DNA from 2 places in the Micromonospora sp. ATA51 genome. Region 1 is predicted to be linked to the other one. Evidence: riboswitches for the same ligand, from Rfam matches in the RefSeq annotation. Region 1 holds a riboswitch; the other holds the start of a gene.
The links. Region 1 has a riboswitch for thiamine pyrophosphate ahead of thiE (thiamine phosphate synthase). Riboswitches for the same ligand answer to the same signal wherever they lie in the genome.
Positions count from the first base shown of each region.

Region 1 (9,092 bases):
CTGAACCCACGACCGCCGCCCAGCCGCGCGAGGTCGAGTTCTCCGTCGCCGGGCGCGACTTCACCCTCACCTCGGCCGGCGGCGTCTTCTCCGCCGACCGCCTCGACCCCGGGACCGCCGTGCTGCTGCGCAAAGCGGAGCTGCCGGCGCCCGGCGCCGCCGGGCCGCTGCTCGACCTGGGCTGCGGATTCGGCCCGATCACCTGCGTGCTCGCCACCTGCGCCCCGGACGCCACTGTCTGGGCGGTCGACGTCAACGAGCGGGCCCGCGCGCTCACCGCCGCCAACGCCGCCCGGGTCGGCGTGGCCGACCGGGTGCGGGTGGCCGCCCCGGACGACGTACCCGCGGACCTGACCTTCGCCGAGCTCTGGTCCAACCCGCCGATCCGGATCGGCAAGGCCGAGCTGCACGAGCTGCTGCGCCGCTGGCTGCCCCGGCTCGCCCCGGACGGCGTCGCCTGGCTGGTCGTCGCCCGCCACCTCGGCGGCGACTCGCTGCACCGCTGGCTCGTCGAGCAGGGCTGGCAGGTGGAACGGCACGCCAGCCAGAAGGGCTACCGGGTGCTGCGGGTCACCCGGTAATCGAGTGTCGCCCACCCCGGGCACTCCGGCAGGATGCCGGCGTGGGATACGTGGACGTGGCAGCGGTCGGGCACATCCTGCCCGACGGTCGGGAACTCTTCTCCGACGTGTCGTTCCGGGTCGGCGAGGGCGCCAAGGTGGCCCTGGTCGGGCCGAACGGCGCCGGCAAGACGACCCTGCTGCGGATGGTCGCCGGTGACCTGCCGGTGAAGACCGGCGCGGTCGCCCGCTCCGGCGGCCTCGGCGTGATGCGGCAGTTCGTCGGCATGATCGGGGACGACACCACGCTCGCCGACCTGGCGCTCACGCTCGCCCCGCCGGCACTGCGCGACGCCGGCCGCCGGCTCGTCGCCACCGAGGCGGCCATGTGCGACGCCGAGGTCCGCGGCAAGTACAGCACCGCCGCCGGCAAGGCCCAGCTCGCGTACGCGGACGCGCTCGCGGCCTGGGGCGAGGCCGGCGGGTACGACGCCGAGGTGCTCTTCGACACCGTCGCCACCATCGTGCTCGACCTGCCGTGGGACGCCGCCCGCGACCGTCCGGTGCGGACCCTCTCCGGCGGCCAGCAGAAGCGCTTCGCCCTGGAACTGCTGCTCCGCGGCACCGACGAGGTGCTGCTCCTCGACGAGCCGGACAACTTCCTCGATGTGCCCGGCAAGCGGTGGCTGGAGGCGCGGCTGCGCGAATCCGGTAAGTCGGTGCTGTACGTCTCGCACGACCGGGAGCTGCTGGCGCAGACCGCCGACCGGGTGGTCGCGGTCGAGGGCGGCAGCGCCTGGGTGCACCCGGGCGGCTTTGCGAGCTGGCACGAGGCGCGGGTGGCCCGGCACGCCCGCCTCGACGAGCTGCGCCGCCGCTGGGACGAGGAACACCAGAAACTGCGCGAGCTGATGCTGATGTACAAGCAGAAGGCGGCGTACAACGACGGGATGGCCTCGCGGTACCAGGCCGCGCAGACCCGGTTGCGCAAGTTCGAGGAGGCAGGGCCGCCGCCCGTGCCGCCGAAGGACCAGGACATCCGGATGCGCCTCACCGGCGGGCGGACCGGCAAGCGCGCGGTGGTCGCCGAGCAGCTCGAGCTCGACGGCCTGACCTACCCCTTCGACCTGGAGATCTGGTACGGCGACCGGGTCGCCGTGCTCGGCGCGAACGGGACGGGGAAGTCCCACTTCCTCCGGCTGCTCGCCCGGGGCGGCACCGACCCGGAACCGGCCAACACCCCGGTGGACGGGGCGGGCGCGCTCGCGCCCGTCGCCCACGACGGGCTGGTGCGGCTCGGCGCCCGGGTCCGGCCCGGGCACTTCTCGCAGACCCACGACCGGCCCGAGCTGATGGCGAAGACGCTGGTCGACATCCTCTGGCGGGGCGACGAGCACCGCGCCGGGATGGACCGGCACGCGGCCATGGCCGCGCTCAGCCGGTACGAGTTGGCCGGCCAGGGTGACCAGCGGTTCGGCACCCTCTCCGGTGGGCAGCAGGCGCGGTTCCTGGTGCTGCTGCTGGAGCTTTCCGGGGCGACCCTGCTGCTGCTCGACGAGCCGACGGACAACCTCGACCTGGCCTCCGCCGAGGCGCTGGAGGCGGGGCTGGCCGCGTTCGAGGGGACCGTGATCGCGGTGACCCACGACCGCTGGTTCACCCGCTCGTTCGACCGGTTCGTGCTGTTCCGGGGCGACGGCGAGGTGGTGGAGACGGTCGAGCCGGTCTGGGACGTGAAGTGATCGGCGCGGTGCGGGCCGTCCGGCCGAGGGCGGGCCGGCGGTTGGCGACTGCGCGGGTGGGCCCGGACGGGCGGGCATAGGGTGGATCTCGTGACTGAGATGAACTACCGCCGGCTGGGCGACTCCGGGCTCGTGGTGTCCGTGGTCGGCATCGGCTGCAACAACTTCGGCCGGAAGCTCGACCTCGACGACACCCGAGCGGTGGTCGACGCCGCCCTCGACGCCGGGATCAACTTCTTCGACACCGCGGACATCTACGGCGAGCCGCAGGGCAGCTCGGAGGAGCTGCTCGGCCAGGCGCTCAAGGGCCGCCGGGACGACGTGGTGGTCGCCACCAAGTTCGGCATGGACATGCACGGCCGCAACGGCCCGGACTTCGGCGCCCGCGGCGCCCGCCGCTACATCGCCCGCGCCGTCGAGGCGTCGCTGCGCCGGCTCGACACCGACCACATCGACCTGTACCAGATGCACGAGCCCGACCCGGGCACCCCGATCGACGAGACCCTCGCCGCCCTGGACGACCTGGTCCGGGCCGGCAAGGTGCGCTACCTCGGCAACTCCAACTTCGCCGGCTGGCAGATCGCCGACGCCGACTGGACCGCCTCGTCCCAGGGGCGGACCCGCTTCATCTCCGCGCAGAACCACTACTCGCTGCTGGAGCGGTCCGTCGAGGCCGAGGTGATCCCCGCGTGCGAGCGGTTCGGCCTGGGCATGCTGCCGTTCTTCCCGCTCGCTAACGGCCTGCTCACCGGCAAGTACAAGCGCAACGAGGCCCCGCCCGCCGGCAGCCGGCTCTCCGGCGGCGGCCGGTACGCCGAGCGCCTGGCCGCCGCCGACTGGGACACCATCGAGGCGCTCGAGGCGTACGCCGCGGAGCGCAGGGTCAACATGCTCCAGGTGGCCATCGGCGGGCTGGCCGCCCGGCCGGCGGTGACCTCGGTGATCGCCGGCGCCACCACGCCCGAGCAGGTGCGCGCCAACGCCGAGGCGGGCGCCTGGCAGCCGACCGACGAGGACCTCGACGCCCTGGACGCCATCCTCTGACCCGCCCGCACCCCCCCGCCGCGCGCCGTGCCCGCCGCCCAACCGTGGGCGGCCGGGCATTTCGCGCTGCCGACCACCACGCCATCGCCCAGGTGAGCAGCCCGTCGGCGACGGCCCGACTGCCGCGGGACGGCAGGAACGACAGCCGTCGGGGCACGCGCGGGGCCGAAGGCATCCGGACAGCATGGCGTGAGCGGACGGTCACCCGCTGCCCCTGCCGTCGACTCCGGACGGTCAGTGGGAAAAGCGGACCCCCGCCCTTGGCGGATCCGCCCGTCCGTCGTACGGTAGGCCGCAAGTAACCCACGGGAGCCCGGTGCACCGGGCTGAGAGGGGGGCTGAAGCCCCCGACCGTCGAACCTGATCCGGGTAATGCCGGCGCAGGGAGGAGTGTTGCCGTGCCGTCTCTGGGACGACTGCATCTGATCACCGACACCCGGCCGGGGCGGGACCCGCTCACCGTGCTGCGGGCCGCCCTGCCGGTTGCCCGCGCCGAGCTGGTCGTCCAGGTCCGCGTCGAGGACGACGCCACCGACCGCCAGGCGTACGAGCTGGCCCGCCGGGTGGTCGCGCTCTGCCGGCCGTACGGGGCGACGTGCCTGGTCAACGACCGGCTGCACGTGGCGCTCGCGGTCGACGCCGCGGGCGGCACGTCGGCGCGGACGACCTGCCGGTGCGGGCGGCCCGTCGGGTGCTCGGCTCCGCCGCGGTGCTCGGGGTGACCGCCCGGGAGCCGGGGAGCGCCGCCGAGGCGGTCGCCGCCGGGGCCAGCTACCTGGGCGTGGGCCCCTGCCACGCCACCACTACGAAGACCGGGCTGCCCGCGCCGATCGGCCCCGCCGGGGTGCGCGCGGTCGCCGCGGCGGTGGACGTTCCGGTGATCGCCATCGGCGGGGTGACGCCGCGAGCGTGCCGGCGCTGCGGGCCGCCGGGGCGTACGGGGTGGCGGTGGTCGGAGCGCTCTCCGGGGCCGCGGATCCGGCCCGGGCCACCGCCGAGTTGCTCGGGGCGCTGACGTGCTGACCCGACCGGACGTCGCCGTGGTGGGGGCGGGACCGGTCGGGCTGGCGATCGCCTGGCGCTGCGCGTCGCGGGGGCTGCGGGTGGTCGTGCACGATCCGGCCCCGGGTTCCGGGGCGTCGCACGTTGCGGCCGGGATGCTCGCGCCGGTCGCCGAGGCGTACTTCGGGGAGCGCGAGCTGACCGGGCTGCTCGCCGAGTCCGCCGCCCGCTGGCCGGGCTTCGCCGCCGAGCTGACCGACGCCGCCGGCACCGGATTCGGGTACCGCACGGAGGGCACGCTGGTGGTCGGGTTGACCGGCGACGACCTGGCCGAGGCGCGCCGGCTGTGGTCGTACCAGCAGGGGTTGGGGCTGCCGATCACGCCGCTGCGCCCGTCGGAGCTGCGGGAGCGCGAACCGGCGCTGGCGCCGCGGGTGCGCGGCGGCGCGGTCGCCACCGGCGACCACCAGGTCGACCCGCGGCGGCTGGTCGCCGCGTTGCGGGCGGCGGCCGAGCAGGCCGGGGCGACGCTGGTGCTGGGCCGGGTCGACCGGCTGTCCGACGTGGACGCGGGCGTCACCGTGGTGGCGGCCGGCTGCGGGGCGGCGGCGCTCACCGGGCTGCCGGTCCGGCCGGTGAAGGGGCAGGTGCTTCGGCTCCGCGCGCCCGGTCGCGGCACGCCGGGCTTCCGGCACGTGATCCGGGGGTACGCGGACGGCGAGTCGGTCTACCTGGTGCCCCGGGACACCGGCGAGGTGGTGGTCGGGGCGACCGTCGAGGAGCGTGCCGACACCGAGGTGACCGCCGGCGCGGTGCTGCGGCTGCTCCGCGCCGCCGTCGACCTGCTGCCCGAGCTGACCGAGTACGACCTGGTCGAGGCGTCCGCCGGGCTGCGGCCCGGTACGCCGGACAACGCGCCGGTCATCGGGCGGCTGCCCGGCCGGCCCGGCGTGCTCGCCGCCACCGGGCACCACCGGCACGGCATCGTGCTCACCCCGGTCACCGCCGACCTGGTCACCGAGCTGATCGTCACCGGCGAGGCGGACCCGCTGCTGGCGCCCTGCACACCCGACCGGTTCACCGCCGAGGAGGAGACGTGGAACTGATCATGAACGGCGCCGGGCGCGACCTGCCCGGCGGGTCGACCGTGGCGGACCTGGTCCGCGCGGTCACCGACCAGCAGCGCGGGCTCGCGGTGGCGGTCAACGGCGAGGTGGTGCCGCGCGGCGGCTGGCCGGCGACGGTGCTGCGGGACGGCGACCGGGTCGAGGTGCTCAGCGCCGCCCAGGGCGGGTGAGCGCGGTGACCTTCACGATCGGCGGCGCGACGTTCGGCTCGCGGCTCATCCTGGGCACCGGCGGCGCGGCCAACCTGCACGTGCTGGAGCAGGCGATCCGCGCCTCCGGCACCGAACTGGTCACCCTGGCGCTGCGCCGCGTCGACACCGCCCCCGGCGGCGCCGGCGGGCTGCTCGACCTGCTCGACCGGTGCGCGGTGAAGCTGCTGCCGAACACCGCCGGCTGCCACACCGCCACCGAGGCGGTGAAGGTGGCCCACCTGGCCCGGGAGGCGTTCGACACCGACTGGGTGAAGCTGGAGGTGATCGGTGACGAGCGCACGCTGCTGCCCGACGGGGTGGAACTGCTGCGCGCCGCCGAGGAGCTGGTCGCCGACGGGTTCACCGTGCTGCCGTACACCTCGGACGATCCGATCCTGGCCCGCCGGCTCGCCGACGTGGGCTGCGCGGCGGTGATGCCGGCCGGCGCGCCGATCGGCTCCGGGCTGGGCGTCACGAACCCGCACCACATCCGGCTGATCCGGCAGGGCGTGGCCGTGCCGGTGATCCTGGACGCCGGCATCGGCACCGCCTCCGACGCGGCGCTCGCCATGGAGTTGGGCTGCGACGCGGTGCTGCTGGCCAGCGCGGTCACCCGGGCCGCCGACCCGGTGGCGATGGCCACCGCCATGCGGTACGCCGTGGAGGCCGGCCGCCTCGCCCACGCCGCCGGCCGCATCCCGCGCCGCTTCCACGCCCTCCCGTCCACCCCCGACGAGGGAAGGCCGGACCTGTGACCGGCAGCTCGGGCGCGGTCACCGTGGAGCGCGGTACGCGGCGGCCGCCAGAGGCGCCGGCTGCTTCCGCGGTGTCGGGGGTGGTGGTGCTGACGGACCGGCGGGTGGCGCGGCGGCCGCTCGTGGCGGTGGTCGCGGCGGCGGTGGCCGGGGGAGTGCGCCGGGTGGTGCTGCGGGAGAAGGACCTTCCGCGCGCCGAACGGGCCGCCCTCGCCGTCGAACTCCGCGCGCTGCTCGCCGAGGCCGGCGGCACGCTGATCGTCGCCGGCCCCGACCCCCTCGGCGGCGACGCCGTCCACCTGCCCGCCGCGGGCCCCTACCCGCCGCCGAACTGTGGGCTCGTCGGCCGCTCCTGTCACGACCAGGCGGAACTGCGCCGACTCACCACAGAGGACTACGCCACCCTCTCACCCGTCTTCCCTACCAGAACGAAACCCGGCCACGGCCCACCCCTGCATCCCGAGGGACTCCGCGAGCTGATCGAGGTCAGCCCGGTGCCGGTCCTCGCGTTGGGGGGAGTCGAGACGCCGGACCAGGTGCGCGCCTGCATCGGCGCGGGAGCAGTGGGCGTGGCGGTGCTCGGCGCGATCATGCGCGCCGAAGACCCGACCGCGGCAGCCACCACGCTGACCTCGGCTTTCAAGGCGGTGCGGCAGCCCTCAGGCGCAACCACCGGAGACCAGAAGTGACCCCCACGACAGTGCTCACCATCGCCGGCTCCGACTCCGGCGGCGGCGCCGGGATCCAGGCCGACCTCAAGGTCTTCGCCGCCCTGGGCGCGTACGGCACCAGCGTCATCACCGCCGTCACCGCGCAGAACACCCGGGGAGTGGACGCCGTCCTGCCGCTGCCACCCCGCACGGTCATCGACCAGCTCGACAGCGTGCTCGGCGACTTCGACGTACGGGCGGTGAAGACCGGCATGCTCGGCACCCCGGCGGTCGCCGAGGTGGTGGCCGACGCGGCGCGGTCCGGGCGGCTGCCCCGCCTGGTCGTCGACCCGGTGCTGGTCGCCACCAGTGGGCACCGGCTCGGCGTGGTGGAGGCGGTCGAGCGGCTGCTGCCGTACGCGGAGGTGGCGACGCCGAACTGCGCGGAGGCCGCAGCCCTCACCGGACGCCCGGTGACCACGGTCGAGGAGATGGTCGCCGCCGCCGAGGCGCTCGCGGCCGGCGGCCCGGCGCACGTGGTGGTGACCGGCGGCGACGTGGACGCGGCCGGCGAGTCGGTCGACGTGCTGGTCGGCGGCGGGGTGACCACGCTGCTGCGGGCGCCGCGGGTGGCCACCCGGCACAATCACGGTACGGGCTGTTCGTTCTCGGCGGCGGTCGCCGTCCGGCTGGCGGCGGGCGACCCGGTGCCGGTCGCGGTCGCCGCCGCCAAGGAGTACGTCACCCGCGCGCTGACCGGCGGGCGGGGTTGGGAACTGGGCGCGGGACGCGGCCCGCTGGACCACTTCGGCTGGTCCCGTTGACCATCAGGGAGGCTGTCATGCAGGCACGTCGCAAGGTCTACGTCGAGGGGGCACGGCCGGACGTCCGGGTGCCGTTCGCCGAGGTGGAGCTGACCGGGGACAACCCGCCGCTGCGGCTGTACGACACGTCCGGGCCGGGCTCCGACCCGGAGGTGGGGTTGCCTCCGCTGCGCGGCCCGTGGATCGCCGAGCGCGGCGACGTGGCCCCGGTACGCGGTGCGGGAACGCCGCTGGCCGGCGCGGACGGGAAGCGGCCGACGCAGCTCGCCTACGCGCGGGCCGGGATCGTGACGCCGGAGATGGAGTTCGTGGCGATCCGGGAGGGCGTCGCGCCGGAGTTCGTCCGGGAGGAGATCGCCGCCGGCCGGGCGGTGCTGCCGTTGAACGTCAACCACCCGGAGTGCGAGCCGGCGATCATCGGCAAGGCGTTCCTGGTCAAGGTGAACGCGAACATCGGCACCTCGGCGGTCACCTCCTCGGTCGCGGAGGAGGTGGAGAAGCTGACCTGGGCGACCCGGTGGGGCGCCGACACCGTGATGGACCTGTCGACGGGCAAGCGGATCCACGAGACCCGCGAGGCGATCGTGCGCAACTCGCCGGTGCCGATCGGCACCGTGCCGATCTACCAGGCCCTGGAGAAGGTCGGCGGCGACCCGGTGAAGCTGAGCTGGGAGGTGTTCCGGGAGACCGTGATCGAGCAGGCCGAGCAGGGCGTCGACTACATGACGGTGCACGCCGGGGTGCTGCTGCCGTACGTGCCGCTCGCGGTGGACCGGGTCACCGGGATCGTGTCCCGGGGTGGCTCGATCATGGCGGCCTGGTGCCTGGCGCACCACGAGGAGAACTTCCTCTACACCCACTTCCGGGAGCTGTGCGCGCTGCTGGCGGAGTACGACGTGACCTTCTCGCTCGGCGACGGGCTGCGCCCGGGCTCGATCGCCGACGCCAACGACGAGGCGCAGTTCGCCGAGCTGCGCACCCTCGGCGAGCTGACCAGGGTCGCCTGGGAGTACGACGTGCAGGTGATGATCGAGGGTCCGGGGCACGTGCCGATGCACAAGATCAAGGAGAACGTGGACCTCCAGCAGGAGTGGTGCCACGAGGCCCCGTTCTACACCCTCGGCCCGCTGACCACCGACATCGCGCCCGCGTACGACCACATCACATCGGCGATCGGCGCCGCGATGATCGGCATGT
Region 1 covers NZ_JAEVHJ010000243.1:339-9,430, forward strand. The annotation lists gene JNW87_RS27995 (class I SAM-dependent methyltransferase) at 1-581, shown strand, start outside; gene JNW87_RS28000 (ABC-F family ATP-binding cassette domain-containing protein) at 623-2,302, shown strand; gene JNW87_RS28005 (aldo/keto reductase) at 2,384-3,346, shown strand; TPP riboswitch at 3,642-3,750, shown strand; partial or broken gene thiE (thiamine phosphate synthase) at 3,745-4,369, shown strand; gene thiO (glycine oxidase ThiO) at 4,363-5,454, shown strand; gene thiS (sulfur carrier protein ThiS) at 5,445-5,645, shown strand; gene JNW87_RS28025 (thiazole synthase) at 5,642-6,421, shown strand; gene JNW87_RS28030 (thiamine phosphate synthase) at 6,493-7,110, shown strand; gene thiD (bifunctional hydroxymethylpyrimidine kinase/phosphomethylpyrimidine kinase) at 7,107-7,895, shown strand; gene thiC (phosphomethylpyrimidine synthase ThiC) at 7,913-9,092, shown strand, end outside.

Region 2 (12,141 bases), on a different contig from region 1:
GATCTTCCAGGCCATCTCGCTGGCGTAGAGCTTGACCAGCGCCGCCTCGATCCGGATGTCGTTACGGTCGTCGTCGGCGAGCAGGCAGCAGAGGTCGAGCATGCTCTCCATGCCGTACGTGGTGGCGGCGATGAAGGCCAGCTTCTTGGCGACGGCCTCGTGCTCGCCGAGCGGCCGGCCCCACTGGATCCGGTCGGCGGCCCACTCCCGGGCCACGTTGAGCGACCACTTGCCCGCCCCGACGCACATCGCCGGCAGCGAGAGGCGGCCGGTGTTCAGCGTGGTCAGGGCGATCTTCAGCCCCTTGCCCTCGCCGCCGATCACGTTCTCCTTAGGCACGAAGACGTCGTGGAACCGGGTGAGGCTGTTCTCCAGGCCGCGCAGGCCGACGAAGGCGTTGCGGCGTTCCACCGTGATGCCCTCGCTGTCGCCCTCGACCACGAAGGCGGTGATCCCGCCGCGCCGGCCCTCGGCCGCCGGCACCCGGGCCATCACCACCAGCAGGGTGGCGACCGTGCCGTTGGTGGCCCACAGCTTCACCCCGTTGAGCCGGTAGCCCGTGCCGTCGGCGGTGGGCTCGGCGGTGGTGGCCAGCCGGGCCGGGTCGGAACCGACGTCCGGCTCGGTGAGCAGGAACGCGGAGACCTCACCGGCGGCGAGCCGTGGCAGGAACCGCTGCTTCTGCTCCGGGGTGCCGAACATCTTCAGCGGCTGCGGCACGCCGATCGACTGGTGCGCCGAGAGCAGCGCCCCGATGGCCGGGCTGATCGAACCGGCCCGCATCAGCGCCCGGCAGTAGTGCAGGTTGCTCAGCCCGAGCCCGCCGTACTTCTGGTCGATCTTCATGCCGAAGGCGCCGAGCCGGGCCAGGCCGTGGAAGACCTCGTCCGGGATGGACGCCTCCCGCTCGATGGCCCCGCCGTCCACCTCGGAGTCCAGGTACGCCCCGAACGCACCGAGGAACTCCTCGGCCCCCGCGACGTCGTCCGGGTCGGACCGCGGCCAGGGGTTGATCAGGTCGAGCCGGAACCGGCCGAGGAAGAGTTCCTTGCCGAAGCTGGGCCGGTCCCAGGCCGACTCCCGGGCCGCCTCGGCGACCTGACGGGCCTCCTTCTCGGAGACCTGCCCCGCCTCGGCGGGCAGCGGTGCGGCGCCGCCGGCCTCGTCGATCGCGGCGGCGGTCGTGGCCGCCTCGCCCCCGGGCGCCGGGGGACCGTGGTCGGGATCGTTGATCGGCGCCACCCGTCCGGTGGGGCCGCCCGCGCCCTGCGTTCCGTCCGGTCGGCTGTTCTGTGTCGTGGTCACGGCTGCCCCCTCGAACCTCGGTCCGGCTGCGTCAACGTGCGCGACAAAAACGACGCTACCCCCGGGTGTTACCCAGGGGTAGCGTTCTTGGCACGTCCGATTTGGCGAGATGACAGCGGGGCTCAGTCGCCGGCGAGCACCTGCGGGTCGTCGTCATCGTCGTCGATGTCGTCCTCGCCCCAGTTGCGCCGGGCGAACGGCAGGATCACCCAGAAGGCCAGGAACCAGATCCCGGTGACCGCGCTGAGCAGCAAGGCGACCGGCCGGCTGAGCACGAAGTCGGTGATCAGCAGGACGGCGCTGACCATCGAGATCAGCATGAAGCCGAGGCCCCCGCCGGCCATCCGGTGGGCGAACCGGACCAGCTCCGGCTTGCGCCCCTGCCGGAACAGCGCCCGGTGGAAGGCGACCGGCGAGATGATCATCGCGGTGGCCGCCGCGGCGCCCAGCAACGCGACGATGTAGACGTTCTTCTGGAAGTCGGTGACGCGGGTGAAACCGTTGCTGAACGGCAGGGTCAGCAGGAAGGCGAAAAGGATCTGCACCCCGGTCTGCGCCACCCGCAGCTCCTGCAGCAGGTCGGCGAAGTTGCGCTGCCAGCGCTGCTTCTCGGTTTCCTTGGACACCGACCACCTCCACGAAGACGGTACTGCCGGCGGGGAGCACCCCGTCGGCAGCTGAGCCTTTGCCCCGCCGGGCGTTTCGCGAAACCGCCTCGCGGACGCCCGCCGCCCGGGCCGGGGGCGAACCGGTCACGCCCCCCGGCGGATCCGGCCGGCGTACCGGGCCTCCAGCTCGGCGTTGTGCTCGTCGCCACCGGTGATGTTGGCCGACAGGTAGACCGGGGGCCGCTCCCCCGCCGCCAGCAACCGGGCCACCACCTCCGCCACGATCTGCTGGGCCAGCAGCGCGGCCGTCATCGAGGAGACCGCGCCGACCGCGCCGCCGCCGGGCAGCGGCAGGGTGGCGTCGCCGTACGGGGCGCCGTTGTCGAGCACCACGTCGGCGAAGTCGGCGAGCTTACGGCCCGACGGGTGGCGGGACGTCATCCGCCCCGAGTGCTCGGCCGAGGTGATCGCCACCAGGTCGTGTCCCCGCTCCTTGACCAGGGCCGCGAACTCGACCATGGCCCCGTTGACGCCCGAGTTGGAGGCGAGCACGAACACGTCCTGCGGGCGTACCGGGGCCAGCTCGTAGAGCCGGTGCGCCACGGCCGGGTCGCGTTCCAGCTTCGGACCGAGGACGTCGGCCGGCTCACCGCCGTAGAGCACCAGGTCGCGCAACGCGATCCGGTTGGTCGGCACCAGCCCGCCGGCCCGGCCGGCGATCTCCATGGCGAGCGCCTCGGAGTGGCCGGTGCCGAACGCGTGCACCACCCCGTCGGCGCGCAACGCCTCGGCGATCAGGTCGGCGGCCCGACCCACCACCTCGCGCTGGCCGGCGGCCACCCGACCGATCGTGTCGGTCACCACCGCCAGGTACGCCTCCGCGCTCACCGTCATGCTTCCTCCGTCCGTCGGTTCCGGGCCAGCCACTCCCCCGCGAAGTCGACCGCCGCCCGCTGCCTCATCAACCGGCCCGTCCCGTCCCCGACCGCGCCCACCCGTACCGCGCCGGTGGCCTCGAAGTCGTCGCCGAGCCGGGCGAAGTCGCTCTCGTCCAGGTCCACGTCCGCCCACCACACCCACTCCCGGCCACCGTCGCCGGTCCGCACCGCCGCGCCGCAGCGCTGCCGGGGCGCGCCGGCCGCCGGTACTCGGCGAGGTGCAGCGAGGTGTTCGAGCCGTGGTCGACGCCCAGCAGCAGCACGTCGGCGTCGAGGTCGTGCAGCCGGGCCAGCGGGGAGCCCTCGCCCAGCATGTCGGCCACTGCGTGGCCGGCGACGATCCGCCCGGCGGCCGGGCCGAGCGCGGCGAAGGAGACCTGCGGGTGATCGCTGCGCAGCGCGCCCGGCCAGGTACGCACCTGCTCCGCGAGCGTGCCCATGAACCGGCTCGGCGTCAGCGCCGGGTCGAAGCCGGGCAGCTCCGCCCGGATCACCGGCCACCAGTCCGCCGGCACGGGCGGATTGTTCCAGCCCGCCGGGTCGCTGTTCTCCGGGGTGTGGGTGGGCACCACGAGGGTCCCGTCCGGCCCCAGCACGTCGCGCAGGGCCAGCACCACCGTCTCCGGCCCGCCGCAGACGAAGCCGAGCGGGCGCAGCGCCGCGTGCACCAGGAGCGCACCGCCGGGGCGTACGCCGAGGTCGCGGAACTGGGCGGCGAGCGACGCGCGGGTGTGCGGCCGGGCCGGCGCGGGCGTCGCGATCACGCGGCGGTCCGGGCGATGATCGCCTCGGCCAGCGGCCCGGGCGCCTCGTCGGGGATCCAGTGCGTGACGCCGGAGAGTTCCACGAAGCGGTAGTCGCCGGTCACGTGGGACGCGCAGGCCTCGGCGGCGGTCCGGCCGATCGCGATGTCCTTGTCGCTCCAGACGAAGGTGGTCGGCACGGTGGTCGGGCCGACGGCCTTCATGTCCGCCCCCGACATCGCCCGGTACCAGTTCAGCGCGGCGGTCAGCGCGCCCGGCGCACGCATCGGGTCGGCGTAGCGGGCGACCCGCGCCGCGTCACCCACCCCGCCGAGCAGCTTGCGCAGCGCGGTGGCGTTGAGGGCCAGCAGCACCTTCTCGGCCTTGCCCGGCTTGCGGAACAGCGCGATGTAGGCGGAGCGGGCCTTCTGCTGGGCGGTGGCGAGCGCGTGGGCCATCGCCGCCGGGTGCGGCACCGAGACCGCGGTGAGGGTGCGGACCCGCCGCGGGTGCGCGGCCGCGAGACCCCACGCCACGATCGCGCCCCAGTCGTGCCCCACCACATGCGCGGACTCCACCCCGAGCGCGTCGAGCACGCCGGCCGCGTCGGCCACCAGTTCCGGGATCCGGTACGCCTCGACTTCCGCCGGCCGCGCACCCGGCGCGTAGCCCCGCTGGTCCAGCGCGTACGTGCGCAGCCCCGCCGCGTGCAGCGCGGGAACCACGTCGTCCCACTCGCCGCCGTGCTGCGGGAAGCCGTGCAGCAGCAGGACGGGTACGCCGTCCTCGGGACCGCCGGTGCCTACCTCGAACGTCAGACCTCGCGCGTCGACCCGCATGATCGTCACCCTACCCAGCGGGCCGGGTCGGGGCCGGAACGCGACCACCTGCTGGGCCGGCACCCCTGGTCGGTGCTAGCGTCTGCCGAGACAACTTCACATCCGACAGGGGAGCGCACAGCGCTGAGAGTGCGGGCATCGCCCGCAGACCCTCGAACCTGATCTGGGTAATGCCAGCGCAGGGAGTTCGGTCGACCTCCAGCCGCGCCGCCGTCCGGTGACACCGGGCGCGGCGTGCGTCTTCTCCTGGTTCGTTTCACTGGACTGGGAGCAACCATGGACAACACCGCCAACCGGTGGCGCACCATCGACATCGTCATCGCCTCGGTGCTCGGGGTGGCCTTCGGCGTCATCTTCTGGGCCTGGGGCCTGCTGTGGAACGGGCCGGCGGACGCCATCCCGCTGCCCGGCCGGGCCGTGCTGTACGGCGTCTGGCTGGTGCCCGCCGTGCTGGGCGCGCTGATCATCCGCAAGCCGGGCGCCGCGTTCTTCACGCTCACCTTCGCCGCGCTGGTCTCCGTCGCGCTCGGCAGCAGCTGGGGCTGGACGCTGGTCGTGCAGGGCCCGCTCGAGGCGGCGGCGGCGGAACTCGCCTTCGCGGTCTTCGGGTACCGCACCTACCGACTGCCGGTGGCGCTGCTGGCGGCCACCCTCGCCGGGCTCGCCGCCTCGCTCTACGACGTGTTCATCTGGTACCCGGGCACCGCGTGGGGCAGCTTCCGCCTCCCGTACATCCTGATCACGGCGGTCAGCTCCTGGTCGTGGCCGGCCTGGGCAGCGTCGCCCTGACCCGCGCCCTGGCGGGGACGGGCGTCCTCGACCGCTTCCCCGCCGGCCGCGAACGCCCCGCCGTCTGACCGCCACCCCCGCACCCGGAGCCGCGTTGATCATGAGGTTGTCGTCATCCGGCGTGGCGTGTCGGGACGACAACTTCATGATCGCCGGACGAGAGGGGGTGGAGCGGTGAGCGCCGTGCAGCTGCGGGGGTTCGGGTGGCGGCACGCGGGCCGGAAGGCGTGGGCGGTGCGCGGGGTTGACCTGCGCGTCGAGGCCGGCGAGCGGGTACTGCTGCTCGGGCCCTCGGGAGCCGGGAAGAGCACCCTGCTCAGCGCGCTGGCCGGGCTGCTGCCCGAGGACTCCGGTGAGCAGGAGGGCACCGTCGAGATCGACGGGCTCGACCCGCGCAAGGCCCGGGAACGGGTCGGCATCGTCTTCCAGGACCCGGAGACCCAGCTGGTGATGGCCCGCTGCGGCGACGACGTCGCGTTCGGGCTGGAGAACCGGGGCGTACCGGCCGACGAGATCTGGCCCCGGGTGGACGAGGCGCTGCACCGGGTCGGCTTCCCGTACCACCGGGACCGGCCCACCGCCGCCCTCTCCGGCGGCGAGCAGCAGCGGCTCGCGCTGGCCGGGGCGCTGGCCCTGCGGCCGACGCTGCTGCTGCTCGACGAGCCGACCGCCAACCTCGACCCGGCCGGCGCGGCGCTGGTCCGGCGGGCCGTCGCGGACGCCGTCGACGCGGACACCACGCTGATCCTTGTCGAGCACCGGGTCGCCGAGGCGCTGCCGCTGGTCGACCGGGTGGTCGTCCTCGAACCCGGTGGCGGGGTCCGGGCCGACGGACCGCCCGCCGCGGTCTTCGCCGCGCACGGCGACGCGCTCGCCGCCGAGGGCGTCTGGGTGCCGGGTCGGATCGTCGCGCCCCGGCACGCGACCGCGCCGGCCGGCGAGCCGCTGATCACCGCCGACCGGCTCGGCCTGCCGCCCCGGCTGGCCCCCACCGACCTGTCCGTACGCGCCGGCGAGGCGCTCGCCGTCCTCGGCCCCAACGGCGCCGGGAAGTCCACCCTGGCCCTGCTCCTCGGCGGACTGCTCCGCCCCGGCACCGGCACGGCCAGCGCCACCGCCGTGCTGGCCGGCCGGGACGCCGGCACTTCCCCGCACCGCTGGCGGGCGCCGCCCTGGCCGCGCGGATCGGCTCGGTCTTCCAGGACCCGGAGCACCAGTTCGTCACCGGCACCGTCTTCGACGAGCTGGCGCTCGGCCCGCGCCGGACCGGCCGGTCCGAGGCGGCGTGCGGGCCACGGTCGAGACGCTGCTGGAACGGCTCCGGCTGGCGAAGCTGGCCGGCGCCAACCCGTACACCCTCTCCGGCGGCGAGGCGCGGCGGCTGAGCGTGGCGACCGCCCTGGCCACCGCGCCCCGCCTGCTGATCTGCGACGAACCCACCTTCGGTCAGGACCGGCGGACCTGGCGGGAGCTGGTCGACCTCTTCGCCGAGCTGCGCGACGCCGGGCACGGCGTCGTCACCGTCACCCACGACCCGGACTTCGTCGCCGCGCTGGCGGACCGGACCGTCATCCTGGAGCGCCGGGCATGATCGTCATCGAGCCGGTCGCCGCGCCCGGTGCGCCGCTGGCCCGGCGCAATCCGGTCGCGAAGCTGGCCGCCGCGCTGGTCTTCTCGGTCGCCCTGATCGCCACCCTGGACCCGGTGGCCCCGGCGATCGCCATCGCGATCGAGCTGGGCGTGCTGCCGCTGTTCGGCGTGCGTTACCGGGTGCTGGCCCGGCGGGCCTGGCCGCTGCTGGCCGGCGCCGCCGGCATCGTGGTCACGCTGGTGCTGTTCGCCGCGGACCGGTCCGGCCGGGTGCTGGTCGAGGCCGGGCCGGTGACGGTGACGTCGGGGGTGCTGCTGACCGCGCTGGGGCTGGTGCTGCGGATGCTCGCGGTGGCGCTGCCCGGCGTGATCGTCTTCGCCACCACCGACCCGACCGACCTGGCCGACGCGCTGATCCAGAACGCGAAGGCGCCGGCCCGCTTCGCCATCGGCGCGCTGGCCGCGTTCCGGTTGGTGCCCCTGCTCGGCCAGGAATGGCAGATGATCAGCATGGCCCGGCGGGCCCGAGGCGTGGACGCCGGCCGCAACCCCCTGGCCCGGCTGCGGCTCTTCGTCTCGACCGCGTTCGCCCTGCTGGTCGGGGCGATCCGCCGGGGCACCCGGCTCGCGGTGGCGATGGACGCCCGCGGCTTCGACGCCGGCACCCCGCGCACCGTCGCCCGCCGACAGCGCTTCACCACGGCGGACGGGCTGCTGATCGCCGGGGCGGCGGCGCTGGCCGGCGGCGCGCTCGCGGCCAGCATCCTGCTCGGCACCTTCCGCCCGCTGCTCGGCTGAGAAGCCGGCGAGTGCTCCGTCACCGCCGGAGCTGCGCCACCCCGGCCTGGTACGCCAGCACGACCGCCTGCACCCGGTCCCGCACCCCCAGCTTGGCGAAGATGCGGTTGACGTGCGTCTTCACGGTCGCCTCGCCGACGAAGAGCTGGCCGGCGATCTCGCGGTTGGACAAACCGAGGGCCATCATCCGCAGCACCTCGGTCTCCCGGAGGGTCAGGTCCGCCAGGCCGGGGCTGCCGCCGACCGGCGCCGTCGCGGTGTAGTGGTCGATCAGCCGACGGGTGATCGACGGGGACAGCAGGGCGTCGCCGCGGGCGGCCGTCCGCAGGGCCTCGGCCAGATCCTTCGGCGGCGTGGTCTTGAGCATGAATCCGGACGCGCCGGCGCGCAGCGCCCGGTAGACGTACTCGTCGAGGTCGAAGGTGGTCAGCATGATGATCCGGACGTCCGCCCGCGCGGCCAGGATGCGCTCGGTCGCGGCGATCCCGTCGAGCCGCGGCATGTGGATGTCCATCAGCACGACGGCGGGCTGGAACCGGGCCGCGAGCAGCACGGCATCCTCGCCGTCGGCGGCGTCGGCGACCACCTCGATGTCGGGCTGCGCACCGAGGATCATCCGCAGCCCGCCGCGGACCAGCGCCTCGTCGTCGGCGATGAGGACCCGGATCACGTCGTGGTCCCCGTCGTGGAGAGCGCGGAAGCCGACGCCTCGGGATCGAAGGGCAGTTCGACCCGCACCTCGAAGCCGCCGTCCACCCGCGGGCCGGCGGTGACCGTGCCGCCGAACAACTCCGCCCGTTCCCGGATCCCGGTCAGGCCGTGACCGGTGCCGTTGCTGCGGCGGGCGGGGCCCGGTCCGTCGTCGACGACGTGCAACCGCAGGGCGTTACCGCCCACCTCGACGGAGACATCGACGGTCGACCCCGGTGCGTGCCGGGCGGCGTTCGTCAGCGCCTCCTGCAGGATGCGGTAACCGCTGACGTCGGCGGCCACCGGGACCGTCGTGAGGTCGCCCGTGACGCGCACCTCGACCCGGCCGCCGGCGATGCGTACCGCGGCGGTCAACGGGTCGATCCGCCGCAACGACGGGAGCCCTTCCGGGGCGGCCTCCGCGCCGCGGAGGATGACGAGCAGCCGACGCAACTCGGTGACCACCTCGCGCCCGACGTCCTGCACCGCCTCGAGCGATTCGCGGGCCTGGTCGGCGTCCGAGTCGAGCACGGCCTGCGCCGCGCCGGCCTGGAGCACCATCACCGAGACGCCGTGGGAGACGATGTCGTGCAGCTCCCGGGCCACCCGCAGCCGCTCGTCGGTCCGGGCGGCGGCTTCCCGTTCGGCGGCGAGCGCGACCAGCCGGGCGGCCTGCGCCCGACGCATCCGCACGGCGTAGCCGGGGCCCAGCACGGCGAGCCCGACGAAGAGGATGAACATCCAGTCGGAGTCGCCCGCAGCGAGGTTCTCGATCCCGAGCGAGCCGAAGTAGCTGACCGCGGCGACCGCCGGCGCGGCCCGCCCACCGACGGCGATGCCGGCGAAGCAGGCGGCGACCAGCGCGAGCAGCGGTACGACCGGCCACTCCGGAAGCACCGGCGTGAAGCTCTGCGCGGTGAAGCAGGCGCCGGCCAGGACGGCGGCCGCCCGGGGGTACGCCGTGCAGCCCGCCACCGCGAGGCCGTAGCCGGCCAGCAGCACGGTGAGCACGGCGAGCCAGCCGCCGGGCAGCGCGGCGATGTCCGGCCCCTGTCCCTCGACGTAGCCGGCGAGCGGGACGTACAGCTCGGCCAGGCCGAACGCGAACAGCGCGACACCCGCGACGAGGACCGCGCCGCGGCGCCAGCGGGATCGGATGTCGAGGGCGGCGGACATGGTGGGAAGGGTATCGGCGGAGCCGGCGGCCCGGCGTCCACCCACGGGTGTAGGAGGGCCGGGCGGAACTCCACCCGCGGATCAACTTCGCGGCGGACGACCCGCCCGGACCCGACTCCTAGCGTCCATCACACAGCTTCGAGAGGGAGATTCTGATGGATGACAGGACCGGATGGCGGTACGGCCGGCGGCTCACGGCGGTCGCCCTGGCCGCGGGCGGTGTGCTGTACGGCGTCGCGAACGCCTTCTACTGGGTGATGTTCCCGGACGACGTGTCCGAGACCGCCGGCAACGTGGCGGTGGCCGCCGGGAACCTGGGCGCCTGGCGGGCGGAGACCGTCCTGTTCGCACTGGCACATCTGCTGCTGCTGCCGGCGATGGCCGGACTGGCCGCCGCCCTCGGCCGGCGCAAGCCGCTCGTCGCCGCCATCGGCGGCAGCGTCGCCCTCCTCGGCCTCTACTTCTCCGGCGTCCACCTCTGGCATTACAACGCGTTCTTCGGGGCCCTCGCCGGCGCCGGCGTCGACGCGGACGCCGCCCGGCCGGTCGTCGACGCCCTCGACAACGATCCGTTCGTGATGGCGTCGTTCGCCGTGTGGCTGCTGGGCTGGCTGGTCGGGCTGCTGGTGCTGGCCTTCGGCGCCTGGCGCGCCGGCCTGGTGTCGCTGTGGGTGCCGCTCGTCCTCACCGGCGGGCAGGTGCTCGACATCGTCACCGAGGGGGCCCCGCTCAAGATCGCGGTCAGCCTGCTGATGGTGGCCGGGCTGTTCGGCCTGGCCCGCGGTGTCGACCGCCGTCGCCCGGCCGACTCGCCGGGCGAGGCGAAGGCCGCGCTGGCCGCACAAACCTGAGCCGGGGTACGGGGACATGGGCGGGTCGCCGCATCGCGCGACCCCGCCCACGTGCGTCCCGTCCCGGCCGTCGGTGCGACGGCCGGGATCGTCGGCCCGCCGCCGGCCGCGCCCTACAACTCAGCTGCGGCGGAAGGCGTACCGGCGGGTCTGGCCGGCGCGCTGGCTGCGCCCGGCGAACCGGGCGTCCCGACCGGCCGGCGGACCGCCCTTCGGCGGTGGCGGGATCTCCGCCTGCGTCGACGCCGGCAGGGCGACCGGCGCGGCCGGTGCCACCGCGGGGATGTCGACGTCGGGCAGGGTCACGTCCACCACGGACGGCCCGGACGACGGCTTACGGGACTTCTTCGGACTGCGTTTGGCGGGCATACGCTGCCTCCTGACTGCGGGGCGCCGGTGGCGCGGCGAGCGGGGAACGGGGCTGCCCCGACGGGCCCGACCACGGAGGACGTCGCGACGACGGCGGCGAGTGGCATGCGGACGCCCGGAGCAGCGGCCCGCGGCGACGGCGGCGGGCCAGCTTCCGAAAAAGGGCGTCAGTTACGCATGCCCCGAGGCTATCCGACGGCCCGGGCGACCCGCAGCCGAATTACTGGCACGATCGGCGACATGCTGATCGCGTTCTCGATCACCCCGCTCGGCGTGGGTGAATCCGTCGGTGACCTGGTCGCCGAGGCCGTCCGGGTGGTCCGCGAGTCCGGGCTGCCGAACCGGACCGACGCCATGTTCACCACCGTGGACGGCGAGTGGGACGAGGTGATGGCGGTGGTGAAGCGCGCCGTCGACACCGTCGCCGCCCGGGCACCCCGGGTCAGCCTGGTGCTGAAGGCGGACGTCCGGCCCGGGGTGACCGACGCGATGCACGCGAAGGTCGCCCGCATCGAGGCCCGGCTGGCCGAGGGCTGACCCGGGCCGACGCGGCCGCTGCGCCGCACCGACGGCCGGCTGCCCGACCCCGACCGCCACACCGCGCTGACGGTGCGCTCACCCGACGTCGATGAGTCGCCCCGGGCCGCCGTCGACCGCGATACGGTCGCAGGACGGGCAGTCCGGCGAGAGGTGGCGGTACGGATGGCACAGCAGGCGACGGCGCAGATCGGCGTGACCGGTCTGGCGGTGATGGGTCGGAACCTCGCCCGGAACCTGGCCCGCAACGGTTTCATCGTGGCGGTGCACAACCGGTCGCCGGAGCGCACCCGCAGCCTGGTCGCCGAGCACGGCGACGAGGGCGCCTTCGTCCCGTCGGAGTCCCTCGCCGACTTCGTCGCCTCGCTGGAGCGGCCCCGCGCGGTCATCGTCATGGTGAAGGCGGGCGGCCCGACCGACGCGGTGATCGACGAGCTGGTGCCGCTGCTCGAGGAGGGGGACATCGTCGTCGACTGCGGCAACGCGCACTTCGCCGACACCCGCCGCCGCGAGGAGGCGCTGCGCGGGCACGGGCTGCACTTCGTCGGCACCGGCGTCTCCGGCGGCGAGGAGGGCGCGCTCCGCGGCCCGAGCATCATGCCCGGCGGCTCGGCCGAGTCGTATCGGAAGCTCGGGCCGATCTTCGAGAAGATCGCCGCGCAGGTCGAGGGCACGCCGTGCTGCCGGCACATCGGCCCGGACGGCGCCGGCCACTTCGTGAAGATGGTCCACAACGGCATCGAGTACGCCGACATGCAGCTCATCGCCGAGGCGTACGACCTGCTGCGGGCCGGGCTCTCGGCGAGCCCGGCGGAGATCGCGGAGATCTTCCGGGAGTGGAACGGCGGCGAGCTGGAGTCGTTCCTCATCGAGATCACCGCCGACGTGCTGGCGCACACCGACGCCGC
Region 2 covers NZ_JAEVHJ010000065.1:9,356-21,496, forward strand. The annotation lists gene JNW87_RS13225 (acyl-CoA dehydrogenase family protein) at 1-1,170, opposite strand, end outside; gene JNW87_RS13230 (DUF6328 family protein) at 1,428-1,931, opposite strand; gene JNW87_RS13235 (sugar isomerase domain-containing protein) at 2,058-2,807, opposite strand; partial or broken gene JNW87_RS13245 (aminoglycoside N(3)-acetyltransferase) at 2,804-3,615, opposite strand; gene JNW87_RS13250 (alpha/beta fold hydrolase) at 3,612-4,433, opposite strand; TPP riboswitch at 4,531-4,636, shown strand; partial or broken gene JNW87_RS13255 (ECF transporter S component) at 4,710-5,290, shown strand; partial or broken gene JNW87_RS13260 (ABC transporter ATP-binding protein) at 5,397-6,813, shown strand; gene JNW87_RS13265 (energy-coupling factor transporter transmembrane protein EcfT) at 6,810-7,610, shown strand; gene JNW87_RS13270 (response regulator transcription factor) at 7,630-8,280, opposite strand; gene JNW87_RS13275 (sensor histidine kinase) at 8,277-9,476, opposite strand; gene JNW87_RS13280 (hypothetical protein) at 9,632-10,327, shown strand; gene JNW87_RS13285 (hypothetical protein) at 10,448-10,696, opposite strand; gene JNW87_RS13290 (MTH1187 family thiamine-binding protein) at 10,937-11,233, shown strand; gene gndA (NADP-dependent phosphogluconate dehydrogenase) at 11,399-12,141, shown strand, end outside.
Region 2: linked by a shared signal. The riboswitch ahead of JNW87_RS13255 (ECF transporter S component) and the one ahead of thiE (thiamine phosphate synthase) in region 1 are both predicted to bind thiamine pyrophosphate.